One region of the Geobacter sp. SVR genome, then DNA from elsewhere that is predicted to be linked to it. Evidence: riboswitches for the same ligand, from Rfam matches in the RefSeq annotation. Region 1 holds a riboswitch; each other region holds the start of a gene.
What was found. Region 1 has a riboswitch for cobalamin ahead of GSVR_RS17695 (energy-coupling factor ABC transporter permease). Riboswitches for the same ligand answer to the same signal wherever they lie in the genome.
Positions count from the first base shown of each region.

Region 2: it holds a riboswitch for cobalamin, as region 1 does, so the genes downstream of both, GSVR_RS07555 (alginate export family protein) here and GSVR_RS17695 (energy-coupling factor ABC transporter permease) in region 1, are expected to answer to the same signal.
Region 3: it holds a riboswitch for cobalamin, as region 1 does, so the genes downstream of both, GSVR_RS07570 (ribonucleoside triphosphate reductase) here and GSVR_RS17695 (energy-coupling factor ABC transporter permease) in region 1, are expected to answer to the same signal.

Region 1 is NZ_AP024469.1:3,789,515-3,795,552, forward strand. Features, by position in the region: gene recO (DNA repair protein RecO) at 1-247, shown strand, start outside; gene GSVR_RS17680 (LysM peptidoglycan-binding domain-containing protein) at 338-1,258, shown strand; gene GSVR_RS17685 (RNA-binding protein) at 1,314-1,658, shown strand; gene GSVR_RS17690 (cobalt transporter) at 1,684-1,953, opposite strand; gene GSVR_RS17695 (energy-coupling factor ABC transporter permease) at 1,950-2,696, opposite strand; cobalamin riboswitch at 2,719-2,892, opposite strand; gene GSVR_RS17700 (cobyrinate a,c-diamide synthase) at 3,013-4,440, opposite strand; gene GSVR_RS17705 (TonB C-terminal domain-containing protein) at 4,446-5,324, opposite strand; gene GSVR_RS17710 (sugar phosphate isomerase/epimerase) at 5,326-6,038, opposite strand, start outside.
Region 2 is NZ_AP024469.1:1,630,287-1,636,324, forward strand. Features, by position in the region: gene GSVR_RS07535 (energy-coupling factor ABC transporter ATP-binding protein) at 1-828, opposite strand, end outside; gene cbiQ (cobalt ECF transporter T component CbiQ) at 825-1,574, opposite strand; gene GSVR_RS07545 (energy-coupling factor ABC transporter substrate-binding protein) at 1,571-1,900, opposite strand; gene GSVR_RS07550 (energy-coupling factor ABC transporter permease) at 1,897-2,574, opposite strand; gene GSVR_RS07555 (alginate export family protein) at 2,664-4,307, opposite strand; cobalamin riboswitch at 4,459-4,650, opposite strand; gene GSVR_RS07560 (anaerobic ribonucleoside-triphosphate reductase activating protein) at 4,726-5,313, opposite strand; gene nrdD (anaerobic ribonucleoside-triphosphate reductase) at 5,306-5,494, opposite strand; gene GSVR_RS07570 (ribonucleoside triphosphate reductase) at 5,487-6,038, opposite strand, start outside.
Region 3 is NZ_AP024469.1:1,636,500-1,642,537, reverse strand. Features, by position in the region: gene GSVR_RS07600 (ABC transporter permease) at 1-851, shown strand, start outside; gene GSVR_RS07595 (DUF3299 domain-containing protein) at 861-1,340, shown strand; gene GSVR_RS07590 (GSU3529 family protein) at 1,400-1,651, opposite strand; gene GSVR_RS07585 (GSU3529 family protein) at 1,648-1,908, opposite strand; gene GSVR_RS07580 (cysteine desulfurase family protein) at 1,923-3,056, opposite strand; gene GSVR_RS07575 (LysR family transcriptional regulator) at 3,165-4,079, shown strand; cobalamin riboswitch at 4,175-4,354, shown strand; gene GSVR_RS07570 (ribonucleoside triphosphate reductase) at 4,732-6,038, shown strand, end outside.

The sequences.
Region 1 (6,038 bases):
CGGCGGCACAGGGGCGCTCCTGTCGGAGGGGGGAGAGCTGAACTGCCGCTTCTGCGCCGGCAGCGGCCGTCCCGTATCGGCAGCCACCCTCTCCCTGTTGCTGTCCTGCCTGGCTACCGGCACCTTCGGATCGATCCCCTTTTCAGCCGAAACGACCGCCCAGGCCGGAGCGCTGCTCGATCAGGCCATTGCCGCCCAGGTGGGACGCCGCCTGAAAAGCGTCGATTTTCTGCAACAGGTTTCCTGAAGCATTCTCGCAAATCGGCATATGACAATGCCTGAAGCTGTGGTAGAGTGTGGCGCAAATTCCGATACATTGCGATGCGTGGTGGTTCCCATGAAAATCATTGTTCCAGTCGCGGCGATTCTCGGCCTTGCCCTGTGCGGGGCTGCCCTCGGCTCACCCTCGGAGTTCGACATCAACCCGAAGGATCTTCCTCCCAGCCGGGCCTCGGAGTTCGAACTCGATCTAAAAGAGCTGCCCCCGGCACGACCGGGCAAGCCGTCCCAGCCGCCACGCATCCAGCACCGGAAGCACCGGACGGAACACCGCGAGTCTGCCTCCGGCGAGATCGTCAGGTACACCGTCCGCCCGGGAGACCATCTCTACCTGATCCTGGTGCGGCACTTCGGGCTGTCCGACGAGGCGGCGGAGCGGCTGATCCCCCAGGCGATGCAGCTCAACGGCATTCATAATCCCCGCGCCCTGCAGGTTGGGCAGGAGCTGAAGATACCGCTGACTGCACGGGCATCCAAACATGCCGGGAAAGGGAGCGCGAAACCGGCGGCTGCGGATCGCCACGCGGCCACTGCGGCGGCAACTGCCCAGGATTCTCTCCCCGTCAGCATCGCCGCTGCCCCGAGCTGCGTCATGGCCCGCAAAATGACCGAAGGCCTGGGGCTGCTGGCTCCCCAGCCGGGCATCATGCAGGGGATTCTGGGCTTTACTGCCAGCAACGCCGGCCTGTCGGTGGTCGTTGCCTGCGAATTGCCGGCATCCGAAGCCTACACCTATGAGCGGCTGTTGATGCCGTACAATACACAGCTGCTCGTGTTCAGGGAGGATGAGTCCCCCCGACGGATCATCGAGAAATTGGCCAACAGGCTGGGACTCCGCTATACCATCGAGGATCGGAATGCCCCGGAATCATCGGCATTGAGCTATGTTTTCGAGGAGGTTGGCCCTGAGCGGCGCACGGTCAGACTGACGCTGCTCCCCTCCACGGATGAGAGAAAAGTGGGCAACAAGAAGAAATGAACGGTCGCCGACAATAGGCCGTGCCGTCTAATTCGAAGGAATCAAGGAAAACGAGATGAGAAACGAGCTGTACCTGGGAAGCATATCGGCCAAGGCCACTGAAGAGGACATCAGGAAACTGTTCGCGGTGGTGGGAACCGTCACATCGATCCACCTGATCCGGGACCCGCAGACGGGAGAATTCAAGGAGTGCGGCTACGTCAGGATGGCGACCGTGCAACAGACCAAAGAGGCGATCGAGGTGCTGGACGGCGCCTTTTTCATCGATCGCGTGCTGTCGGTCAGCGAGGCGCGCCCGCAGCCCCCCCAGGGCAAGAAACGCCCCTTTGGCGGAAACCGCCGTAACACGGGCCCGGCCCAACGGCCGCCGAAAGGCAGCACCAGCCGCGGACGAAAGTAAGCATTCCGGATCAAAGGCCCCAACCTCAGTTGGGGCCTTTCCTTCCCTCCAGCAGCATCCGCCAGTAGTATCCGGCCACAAACCCACCGATACTTCCCGCCGCCAGAAAGGCGAACAACTGCAGATCCCCTTCGCCGGTGTCGATCAACGGTTCCCGGGCAGGGCGCCCCTGTTCCCGGGCGATCCTGTTGACCACCGCCTCGTCGATCCCGGGCCACTTCTCCCCGGCACACGCAGGACCACCGCAGCAGCAGACAAACAGCAGTACGGAAAACAGTACGGTCCGTATCTTCATCGCCCCTCCCCCTTCGTGACAGCCAAAGCGGTGCGGGCCAACAGGTCGGGACGTTTCCTGACCAGCAGCGACACCATGCCGGCGGTGATGGCCCCCTCGATCACCCCCAGCGGGAGCTGGGTGGGAACAAAAGCCAGAGCGATCTTACCCGCCAGCGGCCAAAAGGGGCTGGTCCCTTTGATGCCTGCCGCCATGATCAGGGCAGTACCGGCATAGGTCGCCCAATCCGACAGAAGACCGGCAGCAAAGGCGGCGGGCACGACTCCGGCCCCGCAGGCGCGCAACCCGCGGAAAGCAAAGTACCCGGCAAAGGAGCCTATGATCCCCATGGTGAAGAGATTGGCACCCCAGGTGGTCAGCCCGCCGTGGGCCAAGAACAGCGCCTGGATCAGGAGCGCGACCGCCGCGGTGACCACTCCCAGTGCCGGACCCAGCAAAACCGCAGCCAGACCGGTGCCGCAGGGGTGAGAGCAGGTTCCGGCCATGGGCACCGGTATCGGCATGCAGGAGATCACGAACACCACGGCCGCCACCATGCCGACCAGAGGCTTACTGGAAAGGTCGCTGGCGGCACGCCTGGTCAGGGTGCGGAGTCCGATTGCCAGAAACGGGGCAGAGGCGGCAAACCAGAAAGCAGCCCAATTAAAGGGCAGAATGCCCTCAGAAATGTGCATGGCGAATGACGTTGACGGCAGCAGGAAAACAGGCAGGGCCAACAATGGAACAATGCTGTGGCGGTTCATAAGCTCTCTCCCCCTCGGTCGGAGTCTGATAAGTCTTCCAGCCAGGTCTCCTGGCTCGGGGATCATCCCCATGCCGCGCCTTCCCACCCTGACGGGCAGTGGCTTTCTGCGACACGAGTCCCCCCTCACAGTTGCGGGGCAGCGCCGGATTTCAACCGGCTTCCCTACAGCTGGAAGTTGAATGGTGTGGTTTCGTAGCACAGTCCGGTACGGCACGCAAGGCCAAAACTCTCAAGCCTGGCCGGGCTCCGCCTGAATATTCTCGCATCATGAGACGCTACAACCCGGCCATCCCACCCTTTCCGACGCTACGGCATTACCGGTTCAGGTCACGGGCGAACCACTGTCGACAGGCGTCCACAAAAGCGGGCGCGATCCGGGCGTTGCTGCCGAAGTGCAGATGAACGTAGGAGGCCAGGCAGTTGTTGATACGGTAACCCTCCGGCCCCAGCTCGTGCCCTTGGCGGCTCATGCGGTAGCAACGCCCCACCTGTTGCGGCATGGGACCGATTTCGGAGTAGTGAAATTCATGCCCGCGCACCGCTGTCCCGGCAGCGGCAATGACTGCATCGGCAGTAAATTCCACCTGCCGGTAGCCCAGCGCCTTGCGTTTCGGCAACATGCGTGCCCTGGTGGGGTAGATGCCGACGAAATCGGCTGAATCTCCCCCTGCCCCGGCTGCCATCCCTTCGGTCAGATAGATGAAGCCTCCGCATTCGGCGTACACAGGCATGCCGGCCGCCCCGGCCCGGCTGATGGCCTCCAGCATGCTCCCATTGCCGGCCAGCCGTTCGGCATACAGTTCGGGATAGCCCCCCGGCAGATAGAGGCCGGCCGTCCCCTCGGGGAGACCGGCATCGTCCAGGGGGGAGAAAAAAGCCAGTTCCGCCCCGGCCTGGCGCAAAAGCCGCAGGTTATCCTCGTACATGAAGCAGAAGGCCGGGTCGCGGGCGACGGCGATACGGACGGGGGAAATCCCCCCTAGCCCCCCTTTCTCAAAGGGGGGTACATGGCTGGATGCCAATGCAGACTTTTCTCCCCCCTTTACAAAAGGGGGGTCGGGGGGGATTTCCAGTGCTGCTAGCCGTTCCAGATCCAGGTTTTCCTCAGCCAGATCCGCCAGAGCCGCCAGCCAATCCTGCGGCAACGGGTTATCCTCCGCCGTCACCAGGCCCAGGTGCCGCGACGGGATCTCCAGCGCCTCCCTGCGGGGCAGGCAGCCGAAGATCGCGATATCGGGCAGGGCTTCGGTCAGACTGTGGCGCAGCAGCTCGGTGTGGGAGGCGCTGCCGACGTTGTTGAAGATCACCCCCGCCAGTCGGATACGCGGGTCGAAATCCCGGAAACCCTTCACCAGTGCCGCGGCGCTGGCGGCCATGCCGCGCGCGTTGACCACCAATACCACCGGAGCGCCGGTTATGGCCGCCACCTGGGCGCTGCTTCCCTCGAACGACGCCCCCAGCCCGTCGAACAACCCCATCACCCCTTCGATAATGGCAAGATCGGCCTCGGCCGTATGATGCCCGAAGGTGTCACGGACAAAGGACTCCGGGCACATCCAGGCATCCAGGTTGATGGATGGGCGGCCGGTGACCAGGCGATGGTACCCGGGATCGATGAAGTCCGGCCCGCACTTGAAAGGTGCCACCGCTACCCCGCGGCGCGCCAAGGCCGCCATGACGGCCAGCGTGACGGTGGTCTTGCCGCTGCCGCTCTGGGGGGCAGCTATCAGAAATCCTCTCATGGCGCTCACCGGATGATCCTCACAAAGCTCCCCCCGTACCTGAATATCATGAACAGATCGTGCTCAGGCTTATCGTATCCTTTGGGAAGAGGCCCGACCGGGCCAATGGTGTGCAGCACGCGAAAAACTTCGTCGTCCAGCACCCGATGTCCGGAGCCTTCTATGGATTTGATGGCAACAATCTCGCCTGTCCTGGAATTGAACGTAGCCATGACGACGACTTCGCCGGTCAGTGTTTCCCCGCCGGGGGGTATCCGCCACACACCGTAGACCGCATTTTCCAGCCGCTTGAAAAATGATACCAGACCCGGATCGCTGGTATTCAGGAGGCGACTTTCGCCCTCCGCGCCATTGCCCTCGAACGTGCGGCGATATTCCTGCTCCAGCTTGGCGATCCTGCCGGCACTGGGGAAAAGCTGAGGCGTCCCCTGCGGTTTCGCCGACTGGCGCGGTTTCAGCAGGCTGCTGGCTGAAGAACCGGGCGGTATCTGACTTTCCCGGCGCTCTCCGGTCGATGGTGCGTTTGGTCGTTTCTCGGGCTGCGATTCGCGGGGTGCTGGCTGACTTGGTTGCACCGGCCGCCGGGGGAGCTCGCGGTCAGGTTCGGGAGTCCTGTTCCGCAAACCGGCAACAGGCGGAGATGTCTTCGGAGAGACCGGTGCACGCCGCTCGGGCAGGCGCGGTGTTTCTGGCTGCCGGGGCGGTTCCTGGCGCTTGAGCTCAGGCACCGTCTGCAGATCGATGAAGACCGGCTCTTTGGCGAGCTGCTTTCCCGATTGCGGCAGGTACAGCAGCAGGGCCAGCGCCCCCAGGTGCAGCAGCAGCGACAGGACCAGCAGATAAAGAAACGATTTTTCGACGTAACGATCGGAAATACGGCGCATATCAGCTGGCGGTTGAGACGTGGAGGCTCTGGTCGTATTCAGGGAGATCAGCCTGGCTGAATGTCTCCTTGCGCAAATAGGCCAGGATCTCCAGCAGGCTCTCGAAGATGATCCGCTCCTCTTTGGGGAATTCGGACGGGCTGAGTTCCAGGGTTACGGTGCTGCGGTAGTCGGTGTTGCGCAGGTGGTGCAGGAAGCGGGTCAGCGGCAGGACGCCGTGTCCCGGCAGCAGATGCTCGCGGCCGTAGCCGTAATCGGAAAAATGGATGTTCCTGATACGGTCGCTTTCGTAACAGAGATAAAAATCGTTGATGAAGTTGGTCTTGCCCGACCCCATGTGGGTGCAGTCGAAGGTCATGTACAAATTGTGCTCCTGGACGAAGTCGATCAGGCGCTGGGTGTTCGAAAGAATGTGGGGATTGATGCGCATCCTGCCCACCCACGGCATGTTTTCCATGGTTACCGCCACCTGGCCGTTCAGGCCGATCTCCTTCTGGAAGTCGTTGATGCTGTAAAGCCAGCGCCAGAAGGCGATCTCCATCCCCATCCAGGAGGGTGGATGGAAGTTTACCAGAGGGATGCCGCACTCTGCCGCCAATTGAACCGACCGCTTCAGCGACCCCACCGGCCCGCCCCACCCATCCAGCGGCATGAAAGGGGCGTGGATGGAATATATCGTGGCGATCTCCTGCAGCGATCGTATCAGCCTGGCCG
Region 2 (6,038 bases), 2.2 Mb from region 1:
CGCCAGCTCAGTGCAGGAACGGGGCGCAGCTCCCCCGGCCGACAGCACCCCCCGTTCCACCAGCAGAGGATGGATCAGCGCCACCTGTGGGACACCCAGACCGTGCTGTTCCAGCACCCCAGTCTGTTGGGGGAAACACTCGGCAGAGAACCGCTTCGCCAGCCGGCCGCGGTCCAGCAGGCAGGCCTCGTCGGCCCAGACATAGGCCAGGTCCACGTCATGGGTGGCCATGACAATGGTGATCCCCTGGCAGTGCAGTCGGTGCAGCACCTCCAGCAACTCCCGCTGCATCCGCAGGTCCAGCCCGGCCGTCGGTTCGTCCAGGATCATAACCTGGGGCCGCATGGCCAGCACTCCGGCGATACAGACCCGTTTCTTCTGGCCGTAGCTCAGGTTGTGCACCGGCTTGTCAGCGCAACTGGTCATGCCCACCGCTTCCAGGGCCTGCTCCACCCGCTCCCGAACTTCACGCCGCTCCAGTCCCATATTCATGGGTCCGAAAGAGACATCCTCCCGCACGCTGGCGGAAAAAAGCTGACTGTCCGGGTTTTGGAACACCAGGCCCACCTTGGAGCGAAGTTCGCGTAGCCCCTGGCGGGCGTAGTCCAGGGGCGAGCCGTTGAACAGGACCTGGCCGTTTCCGGGGCGCAGGATGCCGTTCATGTGCAGAAACAAGGTGGTCTTGCCCGCGCCGTTGGGCCCCAGCAACACGGTCCGGCTGCCGCGTCGGAGAGACAGAGAGCAACCATCCAGCCCCACGCTGCCGTCCGGGTAGTGAAAACTTACGTTCCGCAGTTCCAGGATATTGTCTTCGGTTGTCGATATCATGGTATCACCACTGTCAATACGATCAGGCTGCCGCCGGCCAGGACCGCAATAGTCAGGCTGGCGGCGCTCCGCGGATAGCCGGGTTCCAGAAAGCGCAGCGGCCCGTCGTTATTTCGGGCCAGGGCTCCCTGGTGCAAGGCAAGTGAACGCTGCCAGACCTGTACCATCAGGTTGGCAGCCAGGATGCCGAGGGAACGCAGGGCCAGCCGTGGAGTGGCCTGCCCCAGGCGGGCCGCCTGGGCCGTATGCATGTCGTGCACCGCCTCGGATAGCACGAACAGCATGCGGTAGCAGAGAGTCATCAGGTCCAGCAGCACCTCCGGGGTTTTCAGGCGGCGCAGCAGGGCGATGATGTCGTTCATGGGCGTGGTCAGGCCCAGGAAGAGCAAGGCAGCCAGTCCGCCAAGAGAGCGGGCGCAGACCCGGGCCACGTGGTGCATTTCCTCCGCCGGAACCGGGCGCAGGCTGGGTCCGGCCGGACCGGACATGTTCAGGGAAAGGGACAGGGTCAGGGCGCTGGTGGCCAGGAACAGCAATGCCGGGGCCGCCACCCGCAGGTAGTCCTTGAGCGGTGTGCCGGCCCCCAGCAGGGTGACAACCGCCAGCACCAGGGCCAGCCCGGCGGCCACGGCCGGACGTGGTGCCATGAACACGGCCGCGAGCCCGCACAGGGTGAAAAGCCCCTTGGCGGCGGGATCGACCCGCCGCCAGCGGTTGGCATGGGCATGACGCTCCAGGAGCATCATGCCTGTTCTTCCTGTGCCCGCCGCAACCTGACCCGGGTCGAGGAACTGCCGTACCAGTAGCCGAGGAAACCTGCCCCAATGGCGGCCTGGAGGGAGAAGAGCAATGATGCCACCTCACCGCTGGGGGGCTCCATCAGAGATTTTGCCCAGGGCTTGTAGGAAGGGTTGATCTTGGTGATGGCATCCTTTGCCTGATCGTCGGAGCCGGTGAAGATCTCCACCTCTTTACCGTCCGGGCCGGGCTCCGGCTTCTTGATCATCAGCAGGGGAACGGTAATGAGCACAATCACCAGCACCAGCAGGATGAGATTCTGGAACCGTTTCATGCCTTCACCTCCTGAGGGGAAACTACGTTCAGTTCCTGTAATTCACGGGGATTGAAGCGGGCCAGGGCATTGAAGACGATCACCGTCAGGAATCCCTCGCTGATGGCCAGGGGCACCTGGGTCACGGCAAAGATGCCGGCGAATTTAAGGAACGAGGCCATGAACCCGCCCGCAGGATCGGGAAACGCCAGGGCCAGTTGCATCGAAGTGGTGACATAGGTCATGAGATCTCCCAGGGTTGCTGCCAGGAAGATGCCGACGCCGAAGGGGAGGCGTGCCGTCCTGGCCAGACGGTAGACGGTAAAGGCGGCAAACGGCCCTACAATGGCCATGGAGAAGATGTTGGCCCCCAGGGTGGTCAGGCCGCCGTGAGCCAGCAGCAGGGCCTGGAACAGCAGTACCACGCCGCCAATAGGGGCCATGGCCGCCGGTCCGAACAGCACGGCCCCCAGGCCGGTGCCGGTGGGGTGGGAGCAACTGCCGGTGACCGAGGGCATCTTCAGGGCCGACAGCACAAAAGTGAAGGCCGTGGCAACCCCCAGGAGCATACGCTGCTCCGGATTCTCCTTGATTCTCCTGTTGACGGTGGCGAGCCCCCAGGCTACGAAGGGGGCCGAGGCAATGCTCCAGCCCACGGCATGTTTGACCGGCAGAAAACCTTCCATGATGTGCATGAGTGTTTCTCCTTTTGTTGTTGGAATTGTTGGAATAGTGGTATCCAAGGTACAAGGGCGGCAAGCAGGATCCGCCCCGGCCAGAGCTGCTATTGTGTCACTGCCTTGCGTTTGGTCTTGTCCCAGTTGAAGGTCAGCATGGCATAGGCGTAGCTCAGGTCCTTGCTGCTGCCGGAAGCCTCCCGGAAGAATCCCTCGGTAAAGAAGTGGTCGTAGGCCAGGGTCAGGGCCAGGTTCTTCTGGATCTTCCAGGTCAGGCCGAAGTCGGCTTCTATGCCCAGGTGGCGGCTGACGATGCCGGTCGGTACGTTGTTGGCCATGAACTTGTGGCCGGTGGCTGCAAAGCTCAGACTGTCGGTGAGTTCGATGCCCCAGCCCAGGGTGTAGACCTGCAGACCGCTGGCATGGCTTCCGGCCACATCGATGCCGGAAAGATCGCCGAACAGATGCATGTCGCCCACAATGGAGGTATCGTTGTTGGGGTTGCGGAATTCTTTCCTGCTGGAGATGCCGTCGGCAGCATTCTGGTCGCCGGAGCCGATGGCATAACCGAAGGTCAGGGCATTCTTGAATCCGCCCAGTTCGAATTCGCCGGTCAGGTCGGCATGGCCGCCGTAGGCGTTGACATCTTCGCCGCCCAGTTTACCGGTCTGGAAGACAGGCTCGATCTCCAGGGAGAGCGGTCCCAGTTTGGAGACACTGCGCAGACCCCAGGTATCCAGGTATTCGCCCCGCTGGGGCTCGCCTTCGGCAGCCTGGTTGTCGCGGAACACGTACAGGTCAAGCGTGCTGTCCTCGGTCGGGGCATAGGTGGCATAGGCGCCCCACAGGTTGCCGGTCTGACCACCCGAGAACGGCTTGGCATACACGCCCCCCAGCAGGTCGACACTGAGCCCTGCCAGCGGCTTCAAGCGAAGGCGGGCACCGTCGAAGGTCATACCGTCGAAGGCTGTATCGGCACCCTGGATAAAGGCGCTGCCGTACACGAACTCCTGACGACCTCCCTTGAGTGCAGCCCAGTCATGACCGGGAGTGCGTGCCTCCACGAAGCCCTGATAGAGATTGAAGCGGTCGAACTCGCCATTTCCGCCGGTAAAGCCGTAGCCCTGTCCTTCCAGGTGGATATCGAGGTAATCGGTGGGATGCCAGTACGCGAACGGCTTGACGCGCCAGGTGAACTGCCCCATATCGAAGCCGGGTTCATGGCCGTCGAACAACCGGAAATTCCTGCCCCACTCGCCCCTCAGGAAACCGTTCACCCCAAATTTGTAGGTGTAGGCCGGCGTTTCCGGCTCCACCAGATCGAGGATATCCTCAATGCTGGCGCGTTTTGCGCCGTATTCGGGCTGCTTGGTCAACTCGCCTTCCAGAGCTTCGTGCAAGGCGGAGATACGGACCAGATCGTCACGCAGCAGGGCTCCGCCCCCCTCCTTGTCATACTTGTCCACGACCTTTTCCAGAACGGAAAGCAGACACTGGGCCAGCTCACCTTTTGAACACGGCTTGCCTTCGGGCAGCTTTTTCTGGGCCTCGTACTTGTCCACCAGATCCTTGATCTCCTGGTAGGCCCAGTTCTCGGCATTTACCTGCTCCGGGATCTGACGTTCGCCGGCCCCTTCCTGGGCCTGGTTCATCTGGGGCGCCTGGTCCATGGTGCCCGCGCCTTCCTGGGCATGTGCCGCCCCCGCCAACAGCAGCGTGGTCGATAGTATCGGCAGTATCCTCTTAAACATCCTTCATTCCTCCTGTGTTATGGAATTTCAGGTCAGTCAATCCGGCGATTACGGCTGAAAATAAAAAAAGTCCGCACCTGCAATCGCAGTATGCGGACTTTCCGTATTCAAAGTCTGATAATGGTTCCACTCTCCCTTTACCGTCGGGACTGGTGAGTGCTGAGATCAGGCAGGTCTTCTGGCTCGCGATTCATCCTCCGGGCGCCTTCCCGATCTTTCGATCAGTGACATCTTGCCCTTTGTCCTCGCTTACAGCGGCGGGTCCGCGGGGGAATCTTTCCTGACGGAAATACACCCCTCTTCCCTTTTCACCCTTACGGGCACCGTGATCCGGTATTCGGTTGTCGTACTGATTATGCCCGCTGCGGGAACAGCAGTTCCCTATCCAAAACGGGCAGTTAACCCTAACAAATTTCCGTCATGAAATCAATGTGCATCCTTGCACCACCAACTTCTCCCCCCATTCCTTTTCCACCATGCGCTGCATCGCTTCGATTCGTCCTCCTTCCTCCAGAAAGGGGTCCAGGGTGGTGCGGAACTGGTGGGACACGCCGCTGCGCCGCACCAGCTCCGCGCTTGTCCGGGCCGCCGCACCGCTGTCCGGAACGCCGGTGATCCGCTCGTACTCCTCGAAGGGGGCCTTGAGATCCATGCCGATCCAGTCCAGATGCGGCAGGCACTCCAGCAGCCGGGCCGGGTATGGGCCGGCGGTGTGCAGTCCCACCGCGAACCCCATCCCCTTTACTGTTCTGATGGCGTCGGGCAGGTCGGCCTGCATGGTCGGCTCGCCGCCGCTGAACACCACCCCGTCCAGCAGGCCGCACCGGCTGCGGAGTAGGGCCATGATCTCCAGCCACGGCACTGCTGTGCCGCTCATGGTGGGGAGCAGGTGCCGATTGTGGCAGTAGCCGCAGCGCCAGGGGCATCCCTGGCAGAAAAGCACCGCCGCCAGCCTGCCGGGGTAGTCGATGGTGGTGAAGGGGAGCAGTCCCCCGATCTCAAGCATCTCGCCCGGTTGCCGCGCCCGGCTCCCGGAAGAAGCACCGCGCGGCATGTTCGGCCTTTTTGCCGGTGTTGAAGGACTCCACCGGCCGGTGGTATCCCATGACCCTGGTCCAGACCTCGCAGGGCTGGCGTTTCAGGTGTTGCTGCTCTGTTTCCTGTTGCAATGCGTTGTTTTCAGACATGAGGCTGTTCTCCTTTGGCGTGGTAATACCCGCGCACCAGCTCCTGATCGCAGACCGGGCAGTAGCGGTGCTCTCCGGCCAGGTAGCCGTGTTTGGGGCAGATGGAAAAGGTGGGGGTGATGGTCAGGTAGGGGATGCGGAAATTCTCCAACACCCGTTTCACCAGCGTGCGGCAGGCCGCAGTGCTGGAGACCGGCTCCCCCAGGTAGAGGTGAAAGACCGTGCCGCCGGTGTACTGGCGCTGCAACAGCTCCTGAAGTTCCAGGGCCGCAAAGGGATCGTCGGTGTACCCCACAGGCAACTGGGACGAGTTGGTGTAGAAGGGAGCTGCGGCAGTGCCGGCCTGGAGCATCTGCGGGTAGCGCTTCTTGTCTTCCCGGGCGAAGCGGTAGGTGGTCCCTTCGGCCGGGGTGGCCTCCAAATTGTACATGTGGCCGGTCTCCTCCTGGAAGGCCAGCATGCGCGCCCGGATGTGGTCCAGGAAGCGGAGCGCCAGGTCGTGGCCGGCCGGGGTGGTGATGTCCTCCTGGTCTGACGTGAAGTT
Region 3 (6,038 bases), 2.2 Mb from region 1:
TGCTGGGTGCCGAAGCCGCCGCCAGAAGCGGGCTCAGGCCCGGCGACTCCTTTGCCGGTTCCCACGGCCTGACCTCCGGCGGCGAGGTGCATGCGGAGTTTCCCTACACCGTGACCGGCATCCTCGAACCGACCGGCACCGTAGTGGACCGGCTGATCCTGACCGGCCTGGAGAGCGTCTGGCATATCCACGAGCACCATCACCACGACGAAGACCACGATGAGGACCATGACGAGCATCATGCGGAGGAGGCGCACCACCATGACGACGACCACGACCACCACGATGCGGATGAACACGAAGGCAAGCGTGAAATCACCTCCCTGCTGGTTTCCTACAATTCGCCGCTTGCAGCGGCGGAGCTTCCCCGCATGATCAACGGAACCACCTCGATGCAAGCGGCCAGCCCGGCCTTCGAGGTGGCGCGCCTGACCTCGTTCATGGGGACCGGCACGGAAACGCTCACCTTCTTTGCCTGGTTCCTGATCGCACTGGCCGGCCTCGGCATTTTTGCCGGGCTGTACAACGCCATGAACGAGCGGCGCTACGACCTGGCCCTGATGCGCGGTTTCGGCGCCAAACCGGGAAAACTGTTCGCCCTGATGATGACCGAGAGCCTGGCCGTTTCGTTGATCAGCGCGGCTGTCGGGCTCGTGGCAGGTCATCTGCTGGTGGGGGGTATCGCCGCCTGGCTGGAGCACACCAAACACCTGCACATGACGGGCCGGCTGTTCCTGGCCGAGGAGGCCTGGCTGCTCCCCCTGTGCCTGGTGGTGGGCGCTGCCGCGGCCCTGTTGCCGGCGGTGCAGGTCTACCGGATCGACATTTTCAAGACATTGGTACAACGCTGAGGAGGCCCTATGATACGCATTGTGTTCTGCATCCTGATGGTAGCGCTGGCCTGCGGTTTTACCCCGCCCGATGCCCGTTTTTCCCGCTCCGGCGATCCGGTGCCCTTGCCACCGGGACCCCGCCAGATGCAGTCGGAGGACCAGATCTGGAAACATTTCGCCCAATGCAAGCTCAGGCGGAATCAGGATTTTTCCTACGGCATCGCCTATACCCCGGAGGTCAAGGCCATGAACGGCAGGCAGACCGTGATCAGCGGCTTCATGCTGCCCCTGGAGGCCAAGGAGAAATTCACCCATTTCATCCTGAGCAAGCGCGCCCCTACCTGCGCCTTCTGCCCTCCCGGAGCCCCCAACGAGGTGGTGGAGGTCTTTACCTCTGAACCGGTGAAATGGCAGGAAGACCTGGTCACGGTTTCAGGCACCCTGACCTTGGCGAGCGACAACAAACGAGGGATTTTCTTCCTGATCAAGAATGCGACCGTGAAATAGCGGTGCGGGGATGGAAGGATATCGGCATCATCCCTGACGGACCGCCCCATGACGGTCCGTCAGTTCCCGGTCAGCCTTTTCAGCGCATTTTCCAGGATGGCATTATTGACCCCCATGCCGAGATAGCCGGTCTGGCCGTAGGTATCGTACAGCGCCACCTGTTCCACGAGTATGGCCAGGTCGGCCTCTCTGCCATGGAAATCGTGCCGGTTCTCGATGATCCGGAAGATCTGCTCTGCCAGACCGTCGGGAAGGTCCTGCTCGCTTTGGGCCGCCTCGGTGGCGGCCCGCAACCTGTCGAATACGGTCATGTCCGCTCCTCCTCCAGCCAGCGCAGGGTCCTTTTGATGTCCTCGTGATCGTAGGCCCACTTGCAGCAACCGGCCTCGGCATACACGTCATACTCCCGCACCTGGGCAAGCAGGATCTCCACCAGATACTCCTTGCCCTGATAGGCCTCCGGGTTCCTGGCAACCGCCAGTACCGGGTCCGCCAGCCATTGCGGCAGGTCCTGCTGTTCGTACTGCTCGATCGTGGCCGCTTCAAGTTCCTGAAAGACCTGATCCATGGTCCGCTCCTTTCCTATCTCCGTAAAGCTTCGAGGATATCTACAACGTTGTCCCAGTCCACCTCCGGGGTCATATGGCACCAGGAGAGCCGGATCGAACATTCCACCTGCTCCGGAGAGCGCTCCATTGCCGCCAGGACATGGCTGGGCGTGCGCGTATGGGAGGTGCAGGCCGAGGTGCTCGATATCGCTATGACCTCTTTCAGGGCATGGATGGCGCGATCCGAGCCGATGCCGGGCAGGGAGACATTGACCGCATGAGGGAGCGTGCAGGCCTCGTCGCCGTTCTGCTCCGCGCCGAGCCGGGCCAGGGCCGCCAGAGTCTCGGCCCGGAATGCCCGGCATTTCTCCCGGCGAGCGTCCCGGTCCCTGAGCGCCAACCGGACTGCTTCGCCGAACCCGGCTATCAGCGGGACCGCCAGGGTCCCGGGCCGCAGCCCCTGCTCCTGACCGCCGCCGAACATGAGGGGCTGCAGGGGAGGCAGCCGGTTATCCCGTTTGCGGGCGATCAGGGCGCCGATCCCCTTGGGACCGTAGATCTTGTGCCCGCTGACGGCGATCAGGTCCAGGCGGGGATGGCGGAGTTGGTCGATCTCCTTGCCGAATCCCTGGGCCGCGTCCACATGCCACCAGGCCTCGTGGCCCCCTAGGATATCCGCTGTTTCCGCCAGGGGCTGCAGCACCCCGGTCTCGTTGTTTACCTGCATGGTCGAAACGAGCAGCGTGTCCGGGCGCAGCGCATCCGCCAGGCGCTGCGGCTCGAAGCGCCCGTCCGCCTGCACCGGCAGGATCTCCACTTCGAAACCGAGCCGCGCCAGCTCCTCGAAAGGTTCCAGCACCGCCTTATGTTCGATGGCAGTGGTCAGCACATGGCGCCGCCCGCTTTGCCTGCCGGTCTCCGCCAGTCCCAGGATGGCCATATTGTTGCTCTCCGTGGCCCCGCTGGTGAAGATCACCTCGTCGCGCCGCGCCCTTACCACCTCCGCGATCTGGCCTCGGGCATGTTCGACGGCACTCCGCGCAAAAGCCCCGTGGTCGTGGATCGGGCTGGCGGCATTGCCGAAGTCCTTTTCGAAAAAACGCCGCATCACCGCAATGACGGACGGTTCCAGCGGCGTGGTTGCATTGCAGTCCAGATAGATCGCCATATCCCGCTCCCGGTGTTTTTTCCAACTATAGAACACCAAAGTGTATATAAAAAATATATTGTTTTTATCGTCGTTATATATTTTATATATACACAAACGGAGGCTGACATGGATCTGCGACAGTTACGGTTTTTTCTGGAAGTGGCCGATTCCGGGAGCTTTACCGGTGCGGCGGAAAAGTTGCACATTGCCCAGCCGGCCCTCAGCATTGCCATCAAAAAGCTGGAAGAGGACCTGGACGTGGTGCTCTTCAACCGGCGGGACCGGAAGATTACCCTGACCGCCGAGGGGGAGGTGCTGGCGCGGCACGCGCGGGAGATACGCCAGGGGGTGGCAAAGGCACGGCAGGAGATCGACGACCTGCGGGGACTGTTCAAGGGGGAGGTGCGGGTCGGCCTGACCCCGATGCTGAGCAGTTTTTTCTTTCCCGGGATAATCTCCGCCTTCAAGCGGCGTTATCCGGCCCTGCACCTGTCCGTTCACGGCGACAGCGCCTGGAACATCCAGCGCAGGATCGAGTCGGGAGAGATCGACATGGGAGTGGTGGCCGGAGCAGTGCCGGAGGGGCTCGATTCCCACCACATGGTGCGGGAGGAGGTTGTGGCCTGCGTCCATCGCAGCCATGCCTGGGCCGGGCGGAAAAAGATGCCGCTGGCCGAGCTGCTGGGGGAACCGTTGATCCAGTTCGAGGAAGGATATCACCTGCGGGAGATGATCGACGAACTGGCAGCCCGGGAAGGGCTCTCTCCCGTTACGGTGGCGGAATCGAACCTGTTTTCCCTGGTCAGAAGTCTGGTCAGGGAGGAACTGGGCCTGGCCTTTTTCCTCAAAATGGTGGTTGCTCGGGATGCGGAGGTTGCGGCGATCTCCTGCGATCCGCCGCTCTTTCTCGATCTCTCCATAGCCTGGAAAAAGAACACCACCCTTTCCCGGGCCAACCGGGCGTTTGTCGATTTTCTCATCCAGGAAGTGGATGAGTATTACCTGCTTGCCCAGGCGGCCGGCACGTTTCCATTGCCGTGATGTCCGCTTCCGGCCGTGCAAAAAGAAAAGCCATTGACACACAATATGGCACCGTGCTATACGACGGACGCAATATCTTGTTGCGAAAATATGACAATCGAATATCGGATCACGGCGCCCGCAAGGGCTTGATAGGGAAGAGGGGTGTAAATCCCCCGCGGACCCGCCGCTGTAAGCGATGACAAAGGGCAAGATGCCACTGACTGATGAGGTCGGGAAGGCGCCCGGAGGACGAATCGCGAGCCAGAAGACCTGCCATGATCCCAACCACTATTCAGAAGGCCGATGCCAGAACATCGGCCGGAACTCTCCGGGACTGGGAGCAGGTGGATAACGGGAACAGGCGACTTTGAACACGGAAAGTCCGCATGCTGCTTCGGCAGATGCGGACTTTTTTTATGGCTGTTTCCGTTGCGGTACCCTCCCCCCCGGACTCCAAACCAGAAAACCACAGCAGAGAGTTGGGCACGCTTTGCTCTGCCTGACTATGAACCTGAACTGCAATTGCACGCGGATTCACGCGGATGCGGCGGATGAACGCAGATTTTGGTTATCCGCGTCTATCCGCTCAAATCCGGCCTTTTCCGCGTTCCATGAAGATTTTGGGGTTCTCTGTGTCCTCTGTGGCAAAAGCCTTTAAGGAGTCTTCACCATGCCCCACACCGAACCACTGCCCGTCCCGGCAATCGTCGTCAAACGCGATGGTTCCCGCGCCCCCTTTGACGCCAACCGCATCCAGTCCGCCATCCTGCGGGCCGGCAAGGCCACCGGCGAATTCACCGAGGACGAGGCCCACCTTCTGACCCGGCAGATACTGAAAGTCCTGCGCCACCGCTTCCCCCTTGAACCGCCCCAGGTGGAGCAGATCCAGGACGTGGTGGAGCAGGCCCTGATCTCAGCCAACCACTTTGCCACTCTGCGGGCCTACGCGGTCTACCGGGAGCAGCGCCACAAGCTGCGCCAGGACCAGAAGACCGTGGTGGACGTGGCATCCTCGGTCAACGAATACCTGGAGCAGTCCGACTGGCGGGTCAATGCCAACGCCAATCAGGGCTATTCTCTGGGGGGCCTGATCCTGAACGTCTCCGGCAAGGTGGTGGCCAATTACTGGCTCAATCACGTCTATCCGCCGGAGGTGGGGGAGGCCCACCGGGAGGGTAGCCTGCACATCCACGACCTGGACATGCTCTCCGGCTACTGCGCCGGCTGGTCTCTGCGCATGCTGCTCACCGAGGGGTTCAACGGCGTACCGGGCAAGGTGGAGGCAGCCCCCCCCAAACACATGTCCAGTGCAGTGGGACAGATCGTCAACTTCCTCGGCACCCTGCAGAACGAATGGGCCGGGGCCCAGGCCTTCAGCTCCTTCGACACCTACATGGCCGCTTTCGTGCGCAAGGACCGGCTCACGTACGAAGACGTGAAGCAGCAGATGCAGGAATTGATCTTCAACCTGAACGTCCCCTCCCGCTGGGGCACTCAGACCCCGTTCACCAACCTGACCTTCGACTGGACCTGCCCGGAGGACCTGAAGAACCAGGTGCCGGTCATCGGCGGTGAAGAGATGCCCTTTACCTACGGCGAGCTGCAGGAGGAAATGGACCTGATCAACCGGGTCTATATCGAGGTCATGACAAGAGGGGATGAAAAGGGGCGGGTCTTCACCTTCCCGATCCCCACCTACAACATCACCCCCGATTTCCCTTGGGAGAGCAAGAACGCGGAACTGCTGTTCGAAATGACCGCCCGCTACGGCCTGCCCTATTTCCAGAACTTCATCAACTCCGAGCTCTCCCCCACCATGATCCGCTCCATGTGCTGCCGCCTGCAACTGGACCTGCGGGAACTGCTCAAGCGGGGCAACGGTCTGTTTGGCTCGGCCGAACAGACCGGCTCCATCGGCGTGGTGACCGTCAATTGCGCCCGGCTCGGCCACCTGCACCCAGGGGATGAGGCAGCCCT